Regions from separate parts of the Gottfriedia sp. NPDC057991 genome, predicted to be linked through region 2. Evidence: riboswitches for the same ligand, from Rfam matches in the RefSeq annotation. Region 2 holds a riboswitch; each other region holds the start of a gene.
The links. A riboswitch is a leader RNA that binds a small molecule or an ion and turns the genes downstream of it on or off. The one in region 2 is predicted to bind S-adenosylmethionine.

Region 1 (5,815 bases), on a different contig from region 2:
ATGACGATTTAAATATTGATCATCTTCTAGAAACTAGTGAAGTAGAATGGTTTTATGAAGAGAGAGGGAGTTTTTACCAATTTTTACTTGAAGAAGGTAAAAAGCTAGCGTCATATCCTCTCTATTTTCACCAAAAAGGATATGAAAAGGCAGAAAGATTTATACTAGATCGTATTGAAACAAATGGAACTTTTTACAGCTATGCCAGTTCTACATTTTATATGATTTATGCTTTAATGGCTTTAGGTTATGAAGCTACTTCATCTGTCATTCAAAATGCGCTACAAGGACTTCTTTCATATGCAGCCGATACAGAAGCGGGACTTCATATTCAAAATTCGCCATCAAAAGTTTGGGATACTGCATTATTGTCATATGCAATTCAAGAAGCTGGTTACCATATAAGTGATCCGATTGTTGCGAAATCGATCAACTACTTAATCAAGAAACAACAAAATATGAATGGTGACTGGAAGGTTCATGCTAAAAATTTAAGTCCTGGTGGTTGGGGCTTTTCTGATGTAAATTCTTTTATCCCAGATAATGATGATACAGGAGCAGTTTTAAGGGCGCTTGCAAGAAGTGCTTTGGATCAAAACACGATTCATGAAAGTTGGTTGAGGGGAGTTCATTTTTTACTTGGACTTCAAAATGACGATGGTGGTTGGGGAGCATTCGAAAAAAATGTAACGAATAAATGGTTAACATTTTTACCAATTGAAAATGCAAAAGATGCAATCATCGATCCGTCTACTGCAGATTTAACTGGACGTATATTAGAATTTATAGGACACTATACGACGATTTCAAACGATGATCCGATTGTGAAAAAGACGGTTAATTGGCTTTTAAAAAACCAAAAATCAAATGGTAGTTGGTATGGTAGATGGGGAATTTGTTATATTTATGGAACTTGGGCAGCAATTACTGGTCTTAGAGTTGTAGGGATTCCTAAAAATCATGAGGCAATTAAAAAAGCTGAGAAATGGTTAGTTAGTATTCAAAATGAAGACGGAGGTTGGGGAGAATCAGGTCTTTCACCTGTTAAAAATAAATATGTTCCTTTAAAATATAGTACGCCTAGTCAAACAGCGTGGGCAGTCGATACTTTACTATCGATTCGTAATAAAGAGGATGAAGTAATTAGAAAAGGGATTAAATTTTTAACTACCCAAAGTGAATTGCCTAATAAAGCATTAACTTATCCAACCGGATTAGGATTACCTGGTCAGTTTTACATTCATTACCATAGCTATAATGAAATTTATCCGCTATTAGCACTAGCACACTATAAAAATAGTTAAATAATACTATTATGTAAACAAAATAAATTTATTTTTGGAAATCTTTCCATAAATGTCTTTTCTTTATCATATAAATATAGTAAACTGTTTTATATTGAATATAACTAAATAATCCTTATCGAGAGTGGTGGAGGGACTGGCCCTTTGAAACCCGGCAACTTTAGCGAAAGCTAAAAAGTGCTAAATCCAGCATGTTTAAAACATGAGAGATAAGGCGTGATCTGTACTTAAACGTCATTCTCTCATTTTTTTTGAGGGAATGGCGTTTTTTATTTTATATAAACGGGAAGTGATTGAATGGGCTTATTGGAAAAGTTAAAAGATGGAATTGTTTTAGGTGATGGCGCAATGGGAACACTTTTGTATTCTGGCGGACTTCACAGCTGTTTTGAAGAACTTAATATTACTGAGCGTGATCGAATCATTCATATACATGAACAATATATAGATGCTGGCGCAGAAGTAATTCAAACAAATTCGTACGGTGCTAATGCTGGAAAACTGCGACAATATGGTTTGGAAAAGCTTGTTAAGCAAATTAATCAAATGGCTGTTAGAAATGCTAGAGCGGCATCAAAAGGAAGAGCTTTAGTAATTGGTGGTATAGGTGGAATGAAATACGTAGGTTCTACTTTTACTACACCTTTAGAACGAGAAATGATGCTACTTGAGCAAGCTTCAGCGTTACTAGAAGAAGGCGTAGATGGGATCATGCTTGAGACATTTTATGATGAAAATGAATTATATGATGCTGTAAATCTATTAAGAGGAAGAACAGATTTACCGATCATTGCACAAGTTACACTACAAGAAATTGGCATCATGCAAAGTGGCCAATATATTGAAAAAATTCTTCCTAATTTAATTGATTTAGGTGCAGATGTAGTCGGAATCAATTGTCATCTTGGACCACTTCATATGCTGGAGTCATTAAATACTGTTTCATTACCAACGAATGGTTACTTATCGGCATTTCCGAATTCAGGATTACCACTATACAATGAGGGAAAATACGTATACAAATCGAATCCAGAATATTTTGAAGATATGGCAAAACCATTTATTGAACAAGGTGTAAGACTAATCGGTGGATGCTGTGGTACAACACCAGCGCATATCGCTGCTTTACGAAGTAAGATTGATACTTTACAACCGGTTACAAAAAAAGATGTGAAAAACAGAACAATTAAAATTACAATTCCTAAGCAAGAAGAACAAAAGAATGAAACTTTACCAGAAAAGGCAACAAAGAGAACGACGATCATTGCAGAGCTAGATCCGCCAAAAACACTACAAACGAGAAAGTTTTTTGAAGGAGCGAAAGCATTACATAGCGCAGGGGCTGATGCAATTACGCTAGCAGATAATCCATTAGCTTCACCTAGAATTTCGAATGTTGCGATGGCATCACTGCTTCAAAGATTGGATGTACCAGTCTTGACCCATTTAACTTGTAGAGATCGTAATATGATTGGACTTCAATCTCATTTAATGGGGCTATCTACATTAGGATTAAATGAAGTTCTTGCTATTACCGGTGATCCAGCAAGGGTAGGAGATTTTCCAGGTGCAACTTCAGTATACGATGTAGCATCACTTGAACTTATTCGAATGATTAAGGAAATGAACGATGGTAGGCTATATTCCGGTAAAAGTTTAGGAAATGGAACGAGATTTTCTGTCGCAGCAGCTTTTAACCCGAATGTTCGAAAGTTTGATGCCGCAATTAAAAGGCTTGAGAAAAAGGTTGAGGCGGGAGCAGATTATTTTTTAACTCAGCCAATTTATGATTTTGAAACGATTGATAAGTTATATGAGTCAACACGTCATATTAAACAGCCAATATTTATTGGAATTATGCCACTAGTTAGTAAGAAAAATGCTGATTTTATCCATTATGAAGTTCCAGGAATTACTTTATCTGAAGAGGTAAGAAATAGAATTTCATCTGTTGAACCTGAGAGAGCAGTTGATGAAGGGAAAAAAATTGCAAAAGAGCTTATTGATTATGTTAAGGATAAATTTAATGGGATTTATTTTATCACTCCATTTTTGAAGTATGAAATAACAGAGGACTTAATTCAATTTACTAAAAGCAGCAATAAAGAGGAGATTCAACTATGAAAACTTTAGATATAGCATTAAAAGAAAAAATATTACTTCTTGATGGAGCAATGGGAACGATGATCCAGCAAAGAAACTTAACAGAAGAAGACTTTGGTGGAGAAGAATACGATGGTTGTAATGAATATTTAGTTGTTACAAGACCAGATGTTATACAAGAAATTCACGAGGAGTATATAGATGCAGGGTCTGACATTATCGAAACGAACACATTTGGAGCAACTAATATTGTTTTATCCGATTATAATTTACAGCATTTAGATATTGAACTAAATGAAATTGCAGCAAGGATTGCAAAACAAGCAGTTGTGGCATCGGGTAAAGAGGTATATGTAGCGGGTGCTATGGGGCCAACAACAAAAGCAATCAGTGTTACAGGTGGTGTGACTTTTGATGAATTAATTACTGCATATAATCGACAAGCAACTGGATTAATAAATGGTGGCGTAGATGTTTTATTAGTTGAAACTTGTCAAGATATGAGAAATGTTAAAGCTGCCTGTATTGGAATTAGTAATGCATTTAACGAGCTAAATAAAAAATTACCAGTTATGATTTCCGGAACAATTGAACCAATGGGGACAACATTAGCAGGTCAAACAATTGATGCTTTTTATTTAGCCATTGAACATATTTCGCCTATATCAGTAGGTTTAAACTGTGCAACAGGACCTGAGTTTATGAGAGATCATGTTCGTTCATTGTCAGAGCTATCTGAGACATTTGTATCTTGTTATCCAAATGCTGGCTTACCAGATGAAGATGGCCATTATCATGAATCACCAGAATCTTTAGCGCACAAAGTACGTGATTTTGCTGAACAAGGATGGATCAATATTATAGGTGGTTGTTGTGGAACAACTCCTGAACATATTCGAGCAATGAAAGAAGCAATCAGTGGAATAACACCTCGTCAACCTAAAAAAAGAGAGGATCACGCTGTTAGTGGTTTAGAATCACTTCGCTATGATGATAGTATGAGACCACTTTTCGTCGGTGAAAGAACAAACGTTATTGGATCTCGTAAATTTAAAAAATTAATAGCTGACGGAAAATTTGAAGAAGCTTCAGAGATTGCTAGAGCTCAAGTGAAAAAAGGTGCCCATGTTATCGACGTATGTATGGCAGATCCAGATCGTGATGAAGTTGAAGATATGGAAAATTTCATAAAGCAGTTAGTTAATAAAGTAAAAGTTCCAATCATGATTGATTCAACTGATGAAAAAGTAATTGAATTAGCACTTACTTATATTCAAGGTAAAGCGATTATTAATTCGATTAATCTAGAAGATGGGGAAGAGCGATTTGAGAAGATTTTACCTTTCATTCATAAATATGGTGCTGCAGTTGTAGTTGGTACGATTGATGAAGATGGGATGGCTGTATCAGCAGAAAGAAAATTGGAAATTGCAAAAAGAAGTTATCAACTATTAACAGAAAAATATAAAATGCGTGCGACAGACATCATCTTTGATCCACTTGTTTTCCCTGTTGGAACAGGTGATACGCAATATATCGGTTCTGCAAAAGCGACAATTGATGGAATTAAATTAATTAAAGATGAATTACCAGAGTGTTTAACAATTTTAGGTTTAAGTAATATTTCATTCGGATTACCAAATGCTGGTCGTGAAGTGTTAAATGCAGTTTTCTTATATCATTCTACAAAAGCTGGTCTTGATTATGCGATTGTAAATACTGAGAAACTAGAACGATTCGCTTCAATTCCTGCAGAAGAACGTGAGCTTGCTGAGAATTTATTATTCCACACGTCACAAGAAACTTTAGATAAATTTGTTGAGCATTTTAGAAATTCAGTAAAGAAAGAAGAAAAACCAAAAGAACTGCTTCCGATTGAAGAAAGATTAGCGGCGTGTGTAATTGAAGGTTCGAAGCAAGGATTAATAGAAGATCTGCAAGCCTGCCTTGACCGTGGTGACATACCGTTAAATATTATTAATGGTCCACTAATGACCGGTATGGATGAAGTTGGAAGACTTTTCAATAATAATGAATTAATCGTAGCGGAAGTATTACAAAGTGCCGAAGTAATGAAGGCATCTGTAAACTTTTTAGAGCAATTTATGGAGAAAACTGAAAGCTCTAGAAAAGGGAAAGTCATTTTAGCGACAGTTAAAGGTGATGTTCATGATATTGGAAAGAACTTAGTAGATATTATTTTGACGAATAACGGATTTGATGTTGTCAATTTAGGCATTAATATTCGACCAGATGATTTAATTACAAAGATTCGTGAAAACAAACCAGACATTATTGGCTTATCAGGCTTATTAGTAAAGTCTGCTCAACAAATGGTTATTACAGCTGGTGACTTAAAAAGTGCAGGGATAGACACACCAATATTAGTTGGTGGCGCTGCATTAACT
Region 2 (5,815 bases):
AATGCAATTCCTTGTTTATATGCATGCTGAGGAGACTTGATCAAAAATGAGTTTCTTCCTATTATTAATTCATATTGGCTTCGATTGCCCCATATTGTTTTTGCTAAACTCGTTTTCTTATTTCCATTTGCACCATAAATGGCAATTACTTCATTTTTATTTATTTCTATATTAATAGAAGGTTTCGTTTCACTTAATCGGATATTACGAAACTGAAAAGCTGGTTCATTAGCCTCTTTTATGGTTTTTTTAAATGAAAATTTACCGAAAGACATTTGTCCGATTATTTCTTCCACAGTTAATGTCGATGAGCTACCTTGATACACGATTTCTCCACTTCTTAATACCGTTAATTCATCTGTAAATTTAACAAGTTCACCAATTGAGTGTAAAATGACGACAATACCTTTCCCCATTCTTTTCAAATCATGTAAGAATGAGAAAAATTGCTCTTTTTCAGTATTTCCTAGGGAAGAAGTAGGCTCATCAAATAGGAAGTAGGATGCATCATTTAGTAGTGCTTTTGCAATTAAAATAAATTGTTTTTCATAAATTGAACAATCACTTACTTGTTTGTAATATGGTAGATTCAAATTCCATTTTGAAAGTCGATTTTGAACAAATTCAACACTTTTCTTTTTTGAGAAGAAGAAATTCTTATTTTCTCGATTCAATGCAATCGTTAAATTTTCAATTACTGTTAATCCTTGCACAAGTCCCTCATCAACTTCTTGTGGGACATATGCGATTGTTGATTTTTCACTTACTTTACACTTACCATTTGTTGGCTGAATTCTATTAGCTAGAATCTTCATTAACGTACTTTTACCTGCACCATTTAAACCAGCCAAACCGTCTATTTTTCCAGATTTGACTGTAAAATTAATATCTTTCAGTACCTCTGATTCTCCATAACTAAAAAATACAGATTCTAGTTGAATAGTCATCTTTAGTTCCCCTTATCTAATTTCTCCATCCATGGTGAAGTTGCAGCTTGTGAAGGTATCCAGTTTTTACTATATTTTCTTAGATCACTAACTTTAATTGAAGTATTTGGAAGCTCATCTTTCTCTATTAATTTAGGTTCTAAAGAATAAATATCTGGCGTTTCTTCTCCAGCTATTTTTTGATATAGGAATCTAGATTGAACTTCGCCAATCTCTCCCGGATCACTTGCAGCTGAAGTAACCCAAGGTGAATTTTTCTCTTGAATTAATTGAAGATCTTCATCACTTAAATCAATTCCGTAAACTTTTACTTCATTACGTCCAGCTTGTTGAATTGCTTTTGTAGCACCCTTTGCAAACTCATCCCAAGTTGCAAAAATAGCATCAAGCTGACCTTTAGGATATTTCTTTAATAATGCTTCTACCTGTGCTTGTGTATCAAGCATCGTATTACTACTTGCTTTTCCGAATCTAGCAACCTCTTTTATATTCGGGTAACGTTTATAAAATGCATCAAGAATAACTTTTCTGCGTTCCATCGGTGTAAAACCGCCTACCCAAATTGTTGCGATATTCCCTTTTCCGTTTAATCCTTCTGCTAAACTCTTTAAACTTTTCCATGCTAAACTATAGTCATCTTGGTCAATTACTGTAACACCAGGAATATTTAGATCACTATCAAAAGAAACAACTGGAATGCCTGCAGCTAATGCTTTTTTCACACCTTTTTCTAATGTTTCTTTTCGTCCATGATCGATTAAAATTCCATCAACCTTTGAATTGACGGCTGTATCTAAATTGGAGGCCATCTTTGCTAAATCATTATCAGCATTATATACTTGTACTTCTCCGCCAAATTTCCCAACTTGTTTTTTCACGCCATCGATATATTGTGAAGAAAAAGTTCCAATTGAAAACTCCATAATTAAAGCAATTTTTGTTTTCTTTTTTATTGCTTCAGGAATTTCAGCATTGCTACTTGCGGATACTTTCCTTACTTCAGTACTAGCATTTTCAGATTTTTTGTTGAAACTGCATTTTGTTCATTTGCACAAGCTGTTAATAATACTGATGCGATTGATAGTGTTGCAATAATTTTTTTCATGACTCTTGCTCCCAACTTTTAAACGTTTCTTTATAATCGCTAGAAACAATTCCTTTTTCTGTAATAATCGCTGTTATTAATTCATTCGGTGTCACGTCAAACGCTGGGTTTAGTACATCGATTCCTTCAGGGGCAATTTGAACATTTCCGATATGTGTTACTTCAGTGCGATCGCGTTGTTCAATTACAATTTCGCTGCCTGATTCGATTGATAAATCGATTGTTGATAATGGAGCGGCTACATAAAATGGGATTTGGTAAAAGTTAGCTAAAATCGCTAATTGTAATGTTCCAATTTTATTTGCAGTGTCCCCATTAGCAGTAATGCGATCAGCTCCAACTATTACTGCATCAACTTTTTTATTTTGTAATAAGTAGCCGACCATATTATCCGTTAACAATGTAACTGGGATTCCACTTTGGTTTAATTCCCATGATGTCAGTCTTGCACCTTGAAATACTGGTCTTGTTTCTGTTGCATAAGCTGAAATTTCCCAGCCTTTTTCTTTTGCTAAGTGAAGTGGCGCTAAAGCTGTTCCATATCGACTTGTCGCAATACTCCCTGCGTTGCAATGTGTTAATACTGCAGCACCGTCATGTAATAATGTTAAAGCATTTTCACCGATTTCCTTGCAAGTTGCCTCATCTGCTAAATGTAATTTAATCGCTTCTTCCATTATAATTAATTTAGCTTCGGATACAGTCACTGCTTCTTTACTAGATCCAATTAGTTTCTCAACAGCCCATGCTAAATTTACTGCAGTTGGTCTAGCACTAATTAGTTTATCTGCTAATAATCGTGCTTGTTGATGAAATTCATCAATTTGTTCAGTTTCAAGTTCTCGAACACCTAAATAAAGTCCATATGCAGCTGCTAAACCAATAGCTGGTGCTCCTCTTACTTGTAATTTTACGATTGCTTCACGTACATCTAATAATGTCGTTGCATCAAAATAGTGTATTTCAGTTGGTAATTTTGTTTGGTCTAAAATTTTTAAACTTTCACCGTTCCATTGTAATGATTCAGGTATTTGCTGTAATGTAGTCATCGATTATTACTCCAATCCATTAATTAAATTTCCAATATTTCTAATAGTAAATCTATTTTTTATACAATAAACTCCGAATTTTAAGACTTTTTTCTTTGCTTCAATTTTTTGATTATGTTCCAGTGCATCTATATCTTCAACGTGAGCAAGACCGATACTTCTTCGGATTAATTCACATCCAATAACCCCAATTGCATCCACCCAATATCCTTCTAGTTTTTCTTTAATTAGAGCTTTTTGGTTAAATGGTCTAACACTATGCTCTTCCCATAGTCGAATAAATGTTTCATTAAAAACTTTTTCAATGTTTAAAATATGTTCAATGATTTCGTCTTTTCGTTCAGTACGGCTGAAAAGTTGAAAAAGTAAATTTGCCTGAATTTGCCCTAAATCAAAACCGATTGGTCCTACAAAAGCAAATTCCGGGTCAATTATTTTTGTTTCTGTTTCAGATACGAAAATGCTTCCCGTATGTAAATCACCATGTAATAAAGCTTCTTTTTTCGATAAGAAATCTAATTTTAGTTTCGCAACCTCAATTTGTAGATCTGCATCATTCCATAGTTCTTGAATTTCATCTGATAATTCTTCTTCAAAACTATTTGTTTCACTGTTAAAAAATGGATCTGTATAAACAAGATTTTCTGTTATATCACATAAGTCGGGATTATTAAAAAAATACTCTAACTCTTTTTTCTTGGCTGGTGATGTTCCGAAGTCTGAAGTGAAAAATAATGACTTTGCTAAGAATTCTCCGATATGTTCAGCTAAAAACGGATAGCTTTTTTTCTCAATGATACCTTTTCGTAAAATTTGTAAGTGAGAAAGATCCTCCATTACAGTTACGGCTTGTTCTTCATCATGCTCTAAAATTTTCGGTGCATGTAATGGGATTAACTCATTGTATATTTTTGTCGCATTACTCTCGATCGTAGCTCGCTTTAATGTAAGTGGCCAGCTTTCACCAACAACTTTTGCATATGGCAGAGCTTGTTTTATAATTAACCCCTTCTCGCTTCCTACTGGATTAACTTTAAATACTAAATTTAAATTCCCATCCCCGATTTCGATACATTCACATAGTTCATTTTTAAAATATCCAAGTTTTTGTATATAAGTAATTGCAGTTGCTTCTGTTAACGGTCTATATTCTTTTCGTTCAATGACAGTCACTAAATTCATCCCCCTTGAATTTTGCAAAATAAAAAGCCTCTTTTCCGAGACGAAAAGAGGCAATACTAATTGGCTTTCGTCTCTTATCTACCAGAAAATTTCTTTTCTGTTGGAATTAGCACCGTGCCTTACTGAGCATTTAAGCTCAGGCGTAAACAATACGCCCCATTTCACAATGGTATTATGGTCGGTTGCTGGGCATCGTCGGGCCAAATCCCTCCGCCTACTCGAAATAAGAGTTCGCATATTTGATTTTATAATCGTATTTTAGTTTATAGATTTTTAATTTGTCAATTACTTTTTTGAAACTTTTTGTAAATTTCTTCTTTTCTGTCTTCAAAAATAGGGATTGTACCGCGTATTTCATCGACTTTTTTCGGATCAATTTCGCCAAATACGATTTCTTCATTCGTGCTGCCTTTGGAAACTATTTCTCCCCAAGGGTCAATGATCACTGATCCTCCACCAAATGTATTCGCTAAATCTTTTCCTACTCGATTACAAGCAACAACATAACACTGATTTTCGATTGCTCTTGCTTTTAATAAGATTTCCCAATGATTCATTCTTTGAATTGGCCATTCAGCGACAAAAAATAAAACTTTTGCACCCTTTTGAGAATGAGCTCCAATCCATTCAGGGAAACGCAAATCATAGCAAACAAAACCTGCAGCCGTTAATCCATCGATTTCAAACAGTCCATCTGATTCCCCTGATTGAAGATAGTGATGCTCGTTCATTAACTGGAACAAATGAACTTTATCATAAGTTTTTACTAATTCGCCAGTGCTGCTAATAACAATTAACGTATTCGTAACACCATTTTTTCTTGCAATCGGGAACGACCCAGCAATCAATATTACGTTATTTGATTTTGCGATGGACTGAAGTTCAGAAATAACCGCTTCTTGTTCACCTGTGTGCAAGCCAATTTCTTCCAGACAATAGCCTGTTGTCCATAACTCTGGTAATACAATTACACGTACATTTTCTTTAACAGCTTCGTTTATTTGAGTTTTCATTTTCTCTAAATTAGACTTTGATTCACCTAAAATAACGTCAGATTGAATACACGCAATTTTAATCACAATTTATTCACCCTATTCTAAATTTTATAGACATTTTTAAATCGAGCATATATGATGGTGAAAGTTATTGCAACAGTCGTTCATGAAAATCATTCGGTTAAGAAACGATCTAATCAAATTAATTTTATTATATTTTTGGAGTGATTAACTTGAATCATAGTAAACTATTAAACAATTTACCAAAACAATTTTTTGCTTCACTAGTCCAAAAAGTAAATCAGTCAATAGGTAATGGTCATGATGTCATTAATCTTGGTCAAGGAAATCCAGACCAACCTACACCCGACCATATTATAAAAGCTTTACAAAAGTCAGTTGAAAACCCTTTAACCCATCGTTATTCTCCGTTTAGAGGAATGAGCTCATTAAAAAATGCTGTTGTAGAATTTTATAAACGAGAGTATGATGTTGATTTAGACCCAGAGGAAGAAGTAGCCATATTATTCGGTGGAA
Region 3 (5,815 bases), on a different contig from region 2:
AGTGTAAAGATCATTATTATTTTTAATATAATTTTTTTGATCTATTGTTATATTTGAAGTAGCAATAGAACTAGAGAGATTAAAAAAGGCTCTTCCATTTATGGTTTCGTATACTTGATTATGATTTATTTCTTCAATATTGACTCCAAATATTGATTGGACTTTTTTAGGTAGTAGGATTTCTATTTGAGCATTTTCTATATCGTTTTTATAACGTTCTGGTACTGATAAGACTAAATAATATTCCACTCCATAAAGTAATTGATTATTCACAGAATCTTTGATCTCATAATCTCTTTTGGATAATGATTCAATTTTTGGTTCAATTTCTTTAGAAGACAGTGAATCATGCTTATCTAAATTTTTAGACGAGGTACCAGTATTAAATAAAAAAAAGGAAGTTAATAAAATTGCAGTAAATGAAAAAATCAGAGTGAATATCTTTATGGATCTCATTTTAATCCTCCATTTAATTCGATAAATAAATAGTGATTAGTATTCATGTTCAGTTTATTTAATGTTACTTTAATCCTATTCTATAAATGTTAATAATTTCCTTTTATTGAGTGAGGTTGTTTTTTAATACTGAAAATAAAAAGAGGCTGCCAAAAAGTCATAGATTCCGACTTTTTGGACAGCCCTTACATTTTAATTTATTAGATTATTTTAAAGGTCCACCAAGTTCAGCTAATTGAGCATCAAAGCCTTCAAACTTTTTGAAGTTTTCTTTGAATTTAGTTACTAATTCAAGAGCTTTTTGATCATAAGCTGATTTGTCTTCCCAAGTTGTTGAAGGAACTAATACGCTATCAGGTACACCAGGTACATGAGTTGGAATTGCTAAACCGAAAAACTCATCTTGTGTAGTTTCAATGTTGTTTAAATCACCTTCAAGTGCAGCGTGAACCATTGCTCTTGTGTAAGAAAGATTCATACGTTTACCTACGCCGTATTCTCCACCAGTCCAACCAGTGTTTACTAAGAATACATTTACATTATGCTTTTCAATTTTTTCACCAAGCATTTTTGCATATTCTACAGCTGGAAGCGGTAAGAATGGTGATCCGAAACATGTTGAGAATGTTACTTGTGGAGAAGTAACACCACGCTCAGTACCTGCTAATTTACTAGTAAATCCACTTAAGAAGTGATACATAGCTTGCTCTTTTGTTAATTTACTGATTGGAGGTAATACTCCAAATGCATCAGCAGTTAAAAAGATAATTGCATGTGGATGTCCAGCAACGCTTGGCTCAATGATATTTTGAATTGCTTGCATTGGGTATGCAGCACGAGTATTTTCTGTTAAAGTTGTATCATCATAGTCAGCTAAACGGCTATCAGATTTAACAACTACATTTTCTAAAACTGTACCAAATTTAATTGCAGAGAAAATTTGTGGCTCTTTTTCAAATGTTAAATTGATACATTTAGCGTAGCAACCGCCTTCAATATTGAATACGCCATTATCTGACCAGCCGTGCTCGTCATCACCGATTAGTTTACGGTCTGCATCTGCAGATAATGTAGTTTTACCAGTTCCTGAAAGTCCAAAGAATAATGCTACATCGCCTTCGCTACCAACGTTAGCAGAACAGTGCATTGGTAAAACATTATTTTGTGGTAATAGGAAATTCATGATTGAGAAAATAGATTTTTTCATTTCTCCAGCATATTCCGTACCACCAATTAAGATTATTTTCTTTTCAAATGATACAATAACAAATGCCTCTGAATTTGTTCCATCAACTACAGGGTCTGCTTTAAATGTCGGAGCAGAAACAATTGTAAACTCTGCTTCATGTGTTTGAAGCTCTTGCTCAGTTGGGCGAATAAATAATTGATGAGCAAATAAGTTGTGCCATGCAAATTCGTTAATTACTTGGATAGGTAAACGATACTCAGTATCAGCACCAGCAAATCCTTTAAATAAGAATAATTCGTTACGATCTTTTAAGTAGTTAAGTACTTTGCTATATAATTTTTCGAATACGTCAGCAGAGATTGGTTGATTTACTGAACCCCAATCGATTAAATTTTCAACAGATGCCTCTTGAACAATAAATTTATCTTTAGGTGAACGTCCAGTATATTTGCCTGTTGAAACGCTAACTGCTCCTGTTGACGTTAAAATTCCTTCTTGTCTTGTTAGGACTTTTTCAACTAACTCAGAAACGCTTAGTTGGTTATACATTTGATTACTAGTAAGTAATTCGTTTAATTCAAAGTTTACATCAACTGTCTTCATATACTAATACCATCCTTTAAATATATTTGTCTGCCATGTAGGTATCTCGATAAATAGTATAACACATTTATTTTAATAGTGTATACTATTAGTTGGCAAAATGTGTTATGAATTTGATTAAAAAATAAATTTGAGTAAAATTTACTTATTAAATGAAGTAAGTTATATAAATGTAAATATAATATTTAGTAATTTCCCATTAAATAGAAATGAATGTAGAGATAAAGTTATTGTAGAATTATGTCTAAGTTATGATGAAAATTGTTGACAAGAAAGTGAAATTTTAATATGATACTTTTCATACGGATACTCTCTTATCCCGAGTAGGTGGAGGGATACAGGCCCTACGAAGCCCAGCAACCTCACTTTTAGTGAAAGGTGCTGAACCTGATGCAAGACTTTTTTTTATGTCTTGGACGATAAGAGCGAAAGGCAAATACCAAGAATCCTTTCCTCAGGTAATATTTGATAAGAGGAAGGCTTTTTTTTTGCTCAAAACTTAAGTACAGTGGCAATTTCGTAATTTACACTGAGTTATCTTTATCTTAAATGGGAAACATAGGAATAGGAACAAACTTTTTATTCTTATGTTGAGAAAAAAGAGATCCGTCAATTCAATTTAGGAGGGGACTCAATGTCACAACGTCGTTTATTTACTTCAGAATCAGTTACAGAAGGACATCCAGATAAAATCTGTGACCAAATCTCAGATTCAATTCTTGATGCAATTTTAGCAAATGATCCGAATGCTCGTGTAGCAGCGGAAACTTCAGTTACAACAGGTTTAGTACTTGTTGCAGGTGAAATTACAACTTCTACTTATGTAGATATCCCAAAAATCGTTCGCGAAACAATCCGTGAAATCGGTTATGACCGTGCAAAATACGGATTTGATGCAGATACATGTGCAGTTTTAACTTCTATTGATGAGCAATCAGCAGATATCGCTTTAGGTGTAGACCAAGCATTAGAAGCTCGTGAAGGTAGCATGTCAGATGAAGAAATTGAAGCAATCGGTGCAGGAGACCAAGGTTTAATGTTCGGTTTCGCTGTTAATGAAACACCTGAATTAATGCCACTTCCAATTTCATTATCTCACAAAATTGCTCGCCGTTTAACTGAAGTTAGAAAAAATGAAACAGTTTCTTACTTACGTCCAGACGGTAAAACTCAAGTTACAGTTGAGTATGATGAAAACAACAAACCAGTTCGTATTGATGCAATTGTTGTATCAACACAACATGGTCCAGAAGCTACTCAAGCTCAAATTGAAAATGATATTAAAGAACTTGTAATCAAACCAGTTGTACCTGCTGAGTTAATTGATGAAAACACAAAATTCTTTATCAACCCAACAGGTCGTTTCGTAATCGGTGGACCTCAAGGGGATGCTGGTTTAACAGGTCGTAAAATTATTGTTGATACTTACGGTGGATATGCTCGTCACGGTGGTGGCGCATTCTCTGGTAAAGATGCAACTAAAGTTGACCGTTCTGCTGCTTACGCTGCACGTTACGTTGCGAAAAACATCGTAGCTGCTGGCTTAGCTGATAAAGCTGAAGTTCAATTAGCATATGCAATTGGTGTAGCTAAACCAGTTTCTATCGCTATTGATACTTTTGGTACAGGTAAAGTTTCAGAAGAAAAATTAGTTGAAGTAATTCGCAATAACTTCGACCTACGTCCAGCTGGAATTATTAAAATGCTTGACCTACGTCGCCCGATTTACAAACAAACTGCTGCTTATGGTCACTTTGGCCGTACAGATATCGATCTTCCTTGGGAGCGTACTGATAAAGCAGAAGTTTTAAAAACTGAAGCAGGTCTATAATAAAATGATTAAGGCTGAATATGGCATATGCTATATTCAGTCTTTTTTGTTTAGCTAGAATTACATTACATCTGTTTTATTCTACATATAGGTATACTTAAAAATCATTTTTCATAGGTTTAAATGACTAAATTAAAGTTTGTAATGGAGGAACCTATGAAAGCGATTATATGTACAAAATATGGTCCACCAGAAGTTCTTCAAATAACAGAAGTTGAAAAACCAAAAATAAAAGATGATGAAGTATTAATTAAAATCCATGCAACAACTGTAACCGCAGGAGATGTAAAACTTCGAAGCTCCGATTTTCCTTATATGTACTGGCTGCCTTCCCGCCTTATGTTTGGCCTGACTAAGCCGAAAAATAAAATAACGGGTTGTGAGCTTGCAGGAGAAATAGTCACAGTTGGCAAAAACGTAAGAAATTTTAAAACAGGTGATCAAGTTTTTGGATATAGTGGTTTTACTTTTGGGGCTAATGCTGAATATATCTCTTTACATGAAGAAGGTGTTCTAGCTAAAAAGCCAATAAATATGTCATTTGAGCAAGCTGCAGCAGTACCTGTTGGGGCGCTTACTGCACTACATTTTCTAAGGAAAAGTATTATTCAAAATGGACAAAAAGTACTTATTTATGGTGCTTCAGGAAGTGTTGGAACCTATGCAATTCAGCTAGCTAAATATTTTGGTACAGAAGTTACCGCATTATGTAGTACATCTAATTTAGAATTGGTGAGATCTCTAGGAGCAAATGAAGTTATAGATTATACAAATGAAGATCTTGCTAAGGGTAAGAAAACTTATGACATTATTTTTGATACGGTAGGAAAAAGCACCTTTTCAAATTGTAAAAGATTGCTTAACAAAGATGGCGTCTATTTATTAAGTGCTGTATGGAAGCTTTCAGTTTATTTTCAAGCAATATGGTGTAATTTGATTAGTAATAAAAAAGCTATATTTGGTGTAGCAAATATGAACAATGAAGACTTAAATTATATAAAAGCACTTATTGAAGCGGATAAGTTAAAAGCTGTTATTGATCGACATTACCCGCTTGATCAAATTGTTGAAGCGCATCGTTACGTAGAAAAAGGGCATAAGAAGGGGAATGTCGTAATTAACATTCGAGGGATATCAGACTGTTGACAAACGCTCGCTTTCTTCGTTAAAATTGCCTGCTTGTACCATGCTCACTACCATATTGGGTAACTCTGCGCCTCGAAAGAAAAGTGCAACTTTTTAACTTTATCTACAAAGAAATCCCTCAAAATGACCTTTTGAGGGATTTCTTTTATAGATTTTCATTTTGCTGTCGGATTTCTTCTCCAGCAAACATTATATTAGCTGTTTCAATTTTACGGTGCTCATCCACGGAATGCCCTGGATCGAGATTATTAAGGTCAGCTTGTATTTTCATTTGCTCTTCGTTTATGATGGGTTTATTTTTTTTGCTCAATTATATTGCCTCCATATAAATAGTAGAAAGTCGATGAAACTCCGTTGTTTTAGTCTTAACGAATTGACTAACTTCATTCAAATTTATAGAAGTAATTGATTTACTCGCTTAATTCATTTATTAATTTTTGAAAGATTAGATAAGCAGGCTTAATAGTATAATCATCCTTCATAATTCCAAATTGATGAAATAGGTCGTCTTTGGAACTATCAGCATCCCTTAAACCAAAAAATTCATAATGAGTAATATTTAGTTCCTGACGCAATGAATAGACTGTTCG
Region 4 (5,815 bases), on a different contig from region 2:
GGATTGGTGGAGCGATTATAAATTATCCAATGCTCTTATTTATTCCTCCATTATTAGGATTTGCTGCTTTTTCTCCACATCAAGTTTCAGGTATAAGTGCCGTCCAAGTAGTATTTGCTACTTTAGGTGGGGTATTAAGCTATCGTAAAAGCGGTTTTTTAAACAAAAAAGTAATATTAAGTATGGGAATAAGTGTACTAATAGGAAGTTTTCTTGGAGGATTTGGTTCAAATCTTCTTTCAGAACATGGAATTAATCTTGTTTACGGAATTTTAGCAATGATTGCAGTCGTTTTAATGTTTATTCCTAGAAAAAACGTCGAGATGTCATCAGATGGTCAAATTTCAATTAATGTATGGCTTGCTGCAGGTCTGGCATTTATCGTTGGAACTAGTGCAGGTATTGTTGGTGCAGGAGGAGCATTTCTGCTAGTACCAATCATGTTAACAATCTTAAAAATACCAACTCGTGTGACAATCGCTTCTTCACTTGCCATAACATTTATCTCTTCAATTGGCGTAACGATCGGAAAAATCTCTACTGGTCAAGTTGAAGTATTGCCTACAATTATTGTTGTAATTGCAAGCTTAATCGCTTCACCATTAGGTGCAAAAATAGGCAAAAAAACAAAAACGCAGGTTTTACGAGGGATTCTGGCAGTTTTAATTGGTTTTACTGCTTTGAAAATTTGGTTTACGATTATTAAATCATGGGTTAGTTGAATAAGGATTAACTGTAAAAAAACAGAAAAACTATTTTGGGAGTTTTTCTGTTTTTTTATTGGACTTTATTATGGTGCTACATGTACGGTGCTTTTTGTTGCAATATTCTTAAATAAAATTTGCTTATTTTGTACTAAATTAATTAAAATGGAACTAGTCGTTTTTTTAAATAGCCTTTACTATAAATTTAATTTGAAATGGAGAATGAATTAAATGTCAAATCAAAATGAAACGAACGCTTTACCGCCAAAAACATGTTCAATTGAACGCCTTGTTACACTTCAAGAGGATGTCGAAAAAGTATTGGCAGGACAAAAAACTGCTACTCGCCGCAACGGGAGATATGCAGATGTTGGGGAAGTGATGACCCTTCAAAATCGCCAGTATGTTGTTGAACGAGTTTATTCGCAAGCCTTAGGTGAATTGACTGATGAGGATGCTAAGCAGGAAGGCTATACGACAGTAGAAGAGTATAAGCAATCGATCCTGTCAATACACCCTGGAATGCCTTGGCTTCCAAAAATGAGGGTATGGGTTCATGAGTTCCGTCTCATCCAAGATTAATTTATATGCTGTATAGATTGCTTCTTTACATACATATTGCTAGTGTAATCTTATCAATCGGCCCTTTTTTTGTATTGATTCCGATCATTAAAAAGCTGCATACCTCGCAGTCCGCGATACAACAGAGCTATTTGGATGTATTCCGGTTTGCTGTCAGATTAGCAAAGCATGCTGGGCATGTACTGGTTGGATCAGGGGTCTTGTTGGTACTAGTGGGCCATTGGTCGTGGAAAACATCTTGGATTGTGATGACCATTCTTCTTTTGGTGAGTTCATTATTTTTTCTAGCTAGAGCCTTTTCACCGACCATTCGGAAATTCAGTGAACCAACCCATGACCGGAGAATGCTGATTCAGAAGCTTCGTCGATCTATTTGGATTTACATCGTTCTTTTGATGGTTATGCTATGGTTTATGGTAGTAAAGCCTGCATTATGGTAGGCATGATTCAATTAAGCAGACAAGTTCTCTTTTATCGAAGAAGCCTTGTCTGCTTTTTTTGGTCTTCTTTTAAATGAAATACTAATAAAAATTCAAAAAAAATAAGCATACCGACCTATTTCAAACGGTATATGAAATAGTTTTTTTGATTTGAATATGAAGGACATAAGACCCGATTCAAACAGTGCTCGTAAAAAAATGCTATTTTCAAACATAATTTTTTCTAAAAAATTTTTAAAAAATTCTTGACGTATTATAAAAAGAGAGATAACATGAACTCAATAATTTAAAAACTTAATAAATTCTATTACTTATCCAGAGAGGTGGAGGGACTGGCCCTACGATACCTCGGCAACGGGTTTGTTGTTTCGTAACAAATACCGTGCTAATTCCTGCAAATCGTTCAAGCGATTTGAAAGATAAGAAGTAAAGTGGCTTATATATTATAACCCCTCTTCTTATCTGTCCTATTGGATAAGAAGGGGGTTTTTTGATGTGTTGCCATAGGAGAAAAATGGGGGAAACATAAATATAAATCCTAGTTTTCAAATGTGTTTACTAAGTTATAGTATTTGTAATAACTTGCATTGGAGGAAGGAATTTGATTGAGATTAAAAATGTCTCCAAGGTTTATCCTGGAAGACCACCAATTAAAGCTTTAAATAATATTAATATGAAAATTGAGAAAGGTGAGATCTATGGAATCATTGGCTTTTCTGGAGCAGGAAAAAGTACATTAATTCGTTGTTTAAATAGACTTGAAGAGCCAACAGAAGGTTCAGTTCTGATCGATGGATTGAACCTAATGACATTAAAAGATGAAGAGTTACGTAAGACACGTAGAAAAATTGGTGTCGTATTCCAACACTTTAATCTACTTTCAGCCAAAACGGTATTTGATAATATCGCAATGCCGCTATACCTTGAAGGAAAGAAGAAACGGGATGTTCAGGAAAAGGTAATGGAATTAATTGAATTTGTTGGACTTACAGGGAAGCAAGATGTATTTCCGGGGCACTTATCGGGGGGACAAAAGCAAAGAGTGGGAATTGCAAGGGCACTCGTAACAGACCCAGATCTTTTGTTATGTGATGAAGCTACATCTGCATTAGACCCTGAAACAACAAAGAATGTATTAGAGCTTTTAAGGAAGGTAAATAAATCCTATAATCTTACAATTTTCCTTATTACCCATGAAATGAGTGTAATTCGTGATTTATGTGATAAAGTGGCCGTCATTGATAATGGTGAAATTGTCGAAGAAGGCAATGTTTACAACGTTTTTACGAATCCACAAAAAAGTATTACAAAGAATTTTGTTAACACTGTATTACAAAATGAGGTGCCGTCTAGGTTATCGAAAACATTATCAAAGGGGAAATATTATCAATTAGTCTTCCTAGGTGACAAGGCAGCCAATCCACTATTATCAGAGGTTCTTAAAAAATTTGATATACATTTAAACATTCTTTATGGATCGATTACAGAGCTACAAGAAAGACCTTATGGGAATTTGCTTGTGGCACTAGAAGGAACAAAAGAGGAAAGCGCAAAAGCTATTAAATTTATTTCGGAAAAGGGGATAGATGTAAGGGAGGTTGAGTTAAATGGAGCTTAATTGGGAATTCTTTTGGCCGCAGTTTTTGCAGGCAACTCAAGATACATTTCTAACTGTACTAGGGTCATTTATTTTTGGCACAATCATAGGATTGCCTTTAGGTATTATCCTAGTTGTAACAAGGCCAGGTCATATAATGGAAAACAAACCTTTATTTACGTTGCTAAATACCATTATAAATATTGTTCGATCTGTACCATTTATTATTTTACTAGTTGCCATTATACCGTTTACTAGATTATTGACGGGAACGTCCATTGGCGTAGTGGCAGCAATTGTTCCGCTTTCAATCTTTGTAGGACCTTATTTGGCAAGATTGATTGAGAATTCCATGCTAGAAGTGGATAAGGGAGTGCTGGAAACTGCCTATTCAATGGGAGCAACAAAGTTTCAAGTCATCGTGAAGTTTATTTTACCTGAAGCGATTCCATCGTTGATTCTATCATTTACAACTGCAACGATTGGATTGATTGGATCGACCGCGGCAGCTGGTGCCGTTGGTGCTGGGGGATTAGGTGACTTAGCTATTACATATGGTTATCAGCGCTTTGAAACATTGGTTATTGTCATTACAGTTGTATTACTAGTAGTTATTGTTCAACTCATACAAAGTTTAGGAAATACGTGGTCAAGATATGTAAGGAGGAAAAGAGGATGAAAAAGTTTTTTACTATTTTTGCAGCATTATTATTAACGGTTTCGGTATTATCAGCATGTGGTTCTAATGCATCATCAGGTAATGGAAAAGAGAGAACAGTTAAGATTGGTATTAACGGTGATGATTATGAACTTTGGAATATTGTACAAAAACAAGTGAAAAATGAAGGGATTAAATTGAAAATTATATCATTTTCAGATTATGTTCAGCCTAACACAGCACTAAATGACGGTAGCCTTGATTTAAATGCTTTTCAAACGATTACTTATATGAACCAATTTAAAGGCGATCATAATTTAGATATTTCAGCGATTGGCTCGACGGTGATTGCGCCAATGGGGATATACTCACATAAATTTAAAAAGCTAAGTGATATTCCAGATGGAGCAACGATTACGATACCAAATGATGTTACGAACGCTGGCCGTGCACTTAAACTATTACAATCTTCAAAGTTAATTAGTTTAGTAGATAATTTTGACCCTAAAGGAAGTATTGAACAAATTAAAGAAAATCCTAAGCATTTAAAAATCAAACCGATTGCTGCAGGGCAAACAGCTAGATCATTAGATGATGTGGCAGCAGCGATCATCAATAATGGATTCGCCGTTCAAGCGGGCTTAGACCCTTCAAAGGATCCACTTTATAAGGAAGATCCTAATGATAAAGCAGCTATGCCGTATATCAATGTTATTGCATCTCGTACGAAGAATAAAGATGACAAGGACTTTGCAAAGATTGTAAAGTCTTATCAATCAAAAGAAGTTCATGATTACATTATTAAACGTGACAAAGGCGCTACGGTTCCGGTAGTCATTTCGATTGATAAAATTAAAAGTCTATAAAGCTAGTTCATGCTTATTTAAAAGAATAGAAGGGAGATCGTTTAAATGACAGTTCAAATTGAAACACAAAGAGAACAAATTGTGAAAAGTATTGAGGAAGCGAAGGAAACCTATCTTGAAATTAGCCACCAAATTCATGAGAAACCTGAAATTGGCAATCAAGAATTTTTTGCATCAGAAACACATACTAAAATTCTAGAAGAAGCTGGTTTCGATGTAACACGTAATATTGCGGGACATGAAACAGGTTTTGTAGCAAGGAAAACGTCATCTAAGCAAGGCCCAACCATCGCTTTTTTAGCAGAATACGATGCGCTACCTGGTCTTGGTCATGCATGCGGACATAATATTATTGGGACAACAAGTGTAGCAGCAGGAATCGCTCTTGCTGAAGTCATCTCTGGGACTGGCGGAGAGGTTGTCATATTTGGAACACCTGCAGAAGAGGGTGGGCCAAACGGAAGTGCAAAGGGGAGTTTCGTAAAAAATGGTTTACTAGAAGGTGTTGATGTAGCTCTTATGCTCCACCCAAGTGGTAAAACAGGTTTGTCGAGTCCATCTTTGGCAGTCGATCCATTAGACTTCCATTTTTATGGAAGAGCAGCTCATGCTGCTGGGTCACCAGAACATGGAATTAATGCCTTAGATGCAGTAATCCAGTTATTCAATGGCATTAATGCCCTTCGTCAGCAGCTTTCTAGTGATGTTCGCATACACGGAATTATCACTCATGGAGGCGATGCACCAAATATTATTCCAGAGTATGCTTCAGCGAGATTTTTCATCCGCGCTAGTACTTGGAAGCGTACGGAGGAAGTATCTACTAAGATTCGTAATATTGCCGAAGGAGCAGCACTTGCAACTGGTAGTACTGTGAAAATTGAAAGATTCCAAAATGAAGTCCATGATTTTATTATTAATGAATCTCTTGATGAGATTTTAGGTGAAGAACTAAGCCTATTGGGGGA

Region 1: linked by a shared signal. The riboswitch ahead of ACFVR2_RS22385 (bifunctional homocysteine S-methyltransferase/methylenetetrahydrofolate reductase) and the one ahead of mtnK (S-methyl-5-thioribose kinase) in region 2 are both predicted to bind S-adenosylmethionine.
Region 3: linked by a shared signal. The riboswitch ahead of metK (methionine adenosyltransferase) and the one ahead of mtnK (S-methyl-5-thioribose kinase) in region 2 are both predicted to bind S-adenosylmethionine.
Region 4: linked by a shared signal. The riboswitch ahead of ACFVR2_RS18465 (methionine ABC transporter ATP-binding protein) and the one ahead of mtnK (S-methyl-5-thioribose kinase) in region 2 are both predicted to bind S-adenosylmethionine.

The regions. Positions count from the first base shown of each region.
Region 1 covers NZ_JBHVQN010000008.1:35,535-41,349, forward strand. Annotated here, with positions in the region: gene shc (squalene--hopene cyclase) at 1-1,304, shown strand, start outside; SAM riboswitch class I at 1,417-1,520, shown strand; gene ACFVR2_RS22385 (bifunctional homocysteine S-methyltransferase/methylenetetrahydrofolate reductase) at 1,602-3,428, shown strand; gene metH (methionine synthase) at 3,425-5,815, shown strand, end outside.
Region 2 covers NZ_JBHVQN010000006.1:96,342-102,156, reverse strand. Annotated here, with positions in the region: gene ACFVR2_RS19345 (ATP-binding cassette domain-containing protein) at 1-947, opposite strand, end outside; partial or broken gene ACFVR2_RS19340 (sugar ABC transporter substrate-binding protein) at 950-2,052, opposite strand; gene mtnA (S-methyl-5-thioribose-1-phosphate isomerase) at 2,049-3,101, opposite strand; gene mtnK (S-methyl-5-thioribose kinase) at 3,108-4,283, opposite strand; SAM riboswitch class I at 4,355-4,513, opposite strand; gene ACFVR2_RS19325 (carbon-nitrogen family hydrolase) at 4,565-5,359, opposite strand; gene ACFVR2_RS19320 (pyridoxal phosphate-dependent aminotransferase) at 5,503-5,815, shown strand, end outside.
Region 3 covers NZ_JBHVQN010000007.1:239,215-245,029, reverse strand. Annotated here, with positions in the region: gene ACFVR2_RS21940 (hypothetical protein) at 1-456, opposite strand, end outside; gene pckA (phosphoenolpyruvate carboxykinase (ATP)) at 662-2,248, opposite strand; SAM riboswitch class I at 2,560-2,674, shown strand; gene metK (methionine adenosyltransferase) at 2,883-4,079, shown strand; gene ACFVR2_RS21925 (NAD(P)-dependent alcohol dehydrogenase) at 4,236-5,225, shown strand; gene ACFVR2_RS21920 (hypothetical protein) at 5,371-5,535, opposite strand; gene ACFVR2_RS21915 (hypothetical protein) at 5,636-5,815, opposite strand, start outside.
Region 4 covers NZ_JBHVQN010000005.1:409,057-414,871, reverse strand. Annotated here, with positions in the region: gene ACFVR2_RS18480 (sulfite exporter TauE/SafE family protein) at 1-722, shown strand, start outside; gene ACFVR2_RS18475 (ASCH domain-containing protein) at 936-1,286, shown strand; gene ACFVR2_RS18470 (hypothetical protein) at 1,292-1,726, shown strand; SAM riboswitch class I at 2,035-2,152, shown strand; gene ACFVR2_RS18465 (methionine ABC transporter ATP-binding protein) at 2,328-3,344, shown strand; gene ACFVR2_RS18460 (methionine ABC transporter permease) at 3,334-4,002, shown strand; gene ACFVR2_RS18455 (MetQ/NlpA family ABC transporter substrate-binding protein) at 3,999-4,847, shown strand; gene ACFVR2_RS18450 (M20 family metallopeptidase) at 4,893-5,815, shown strand, end outside.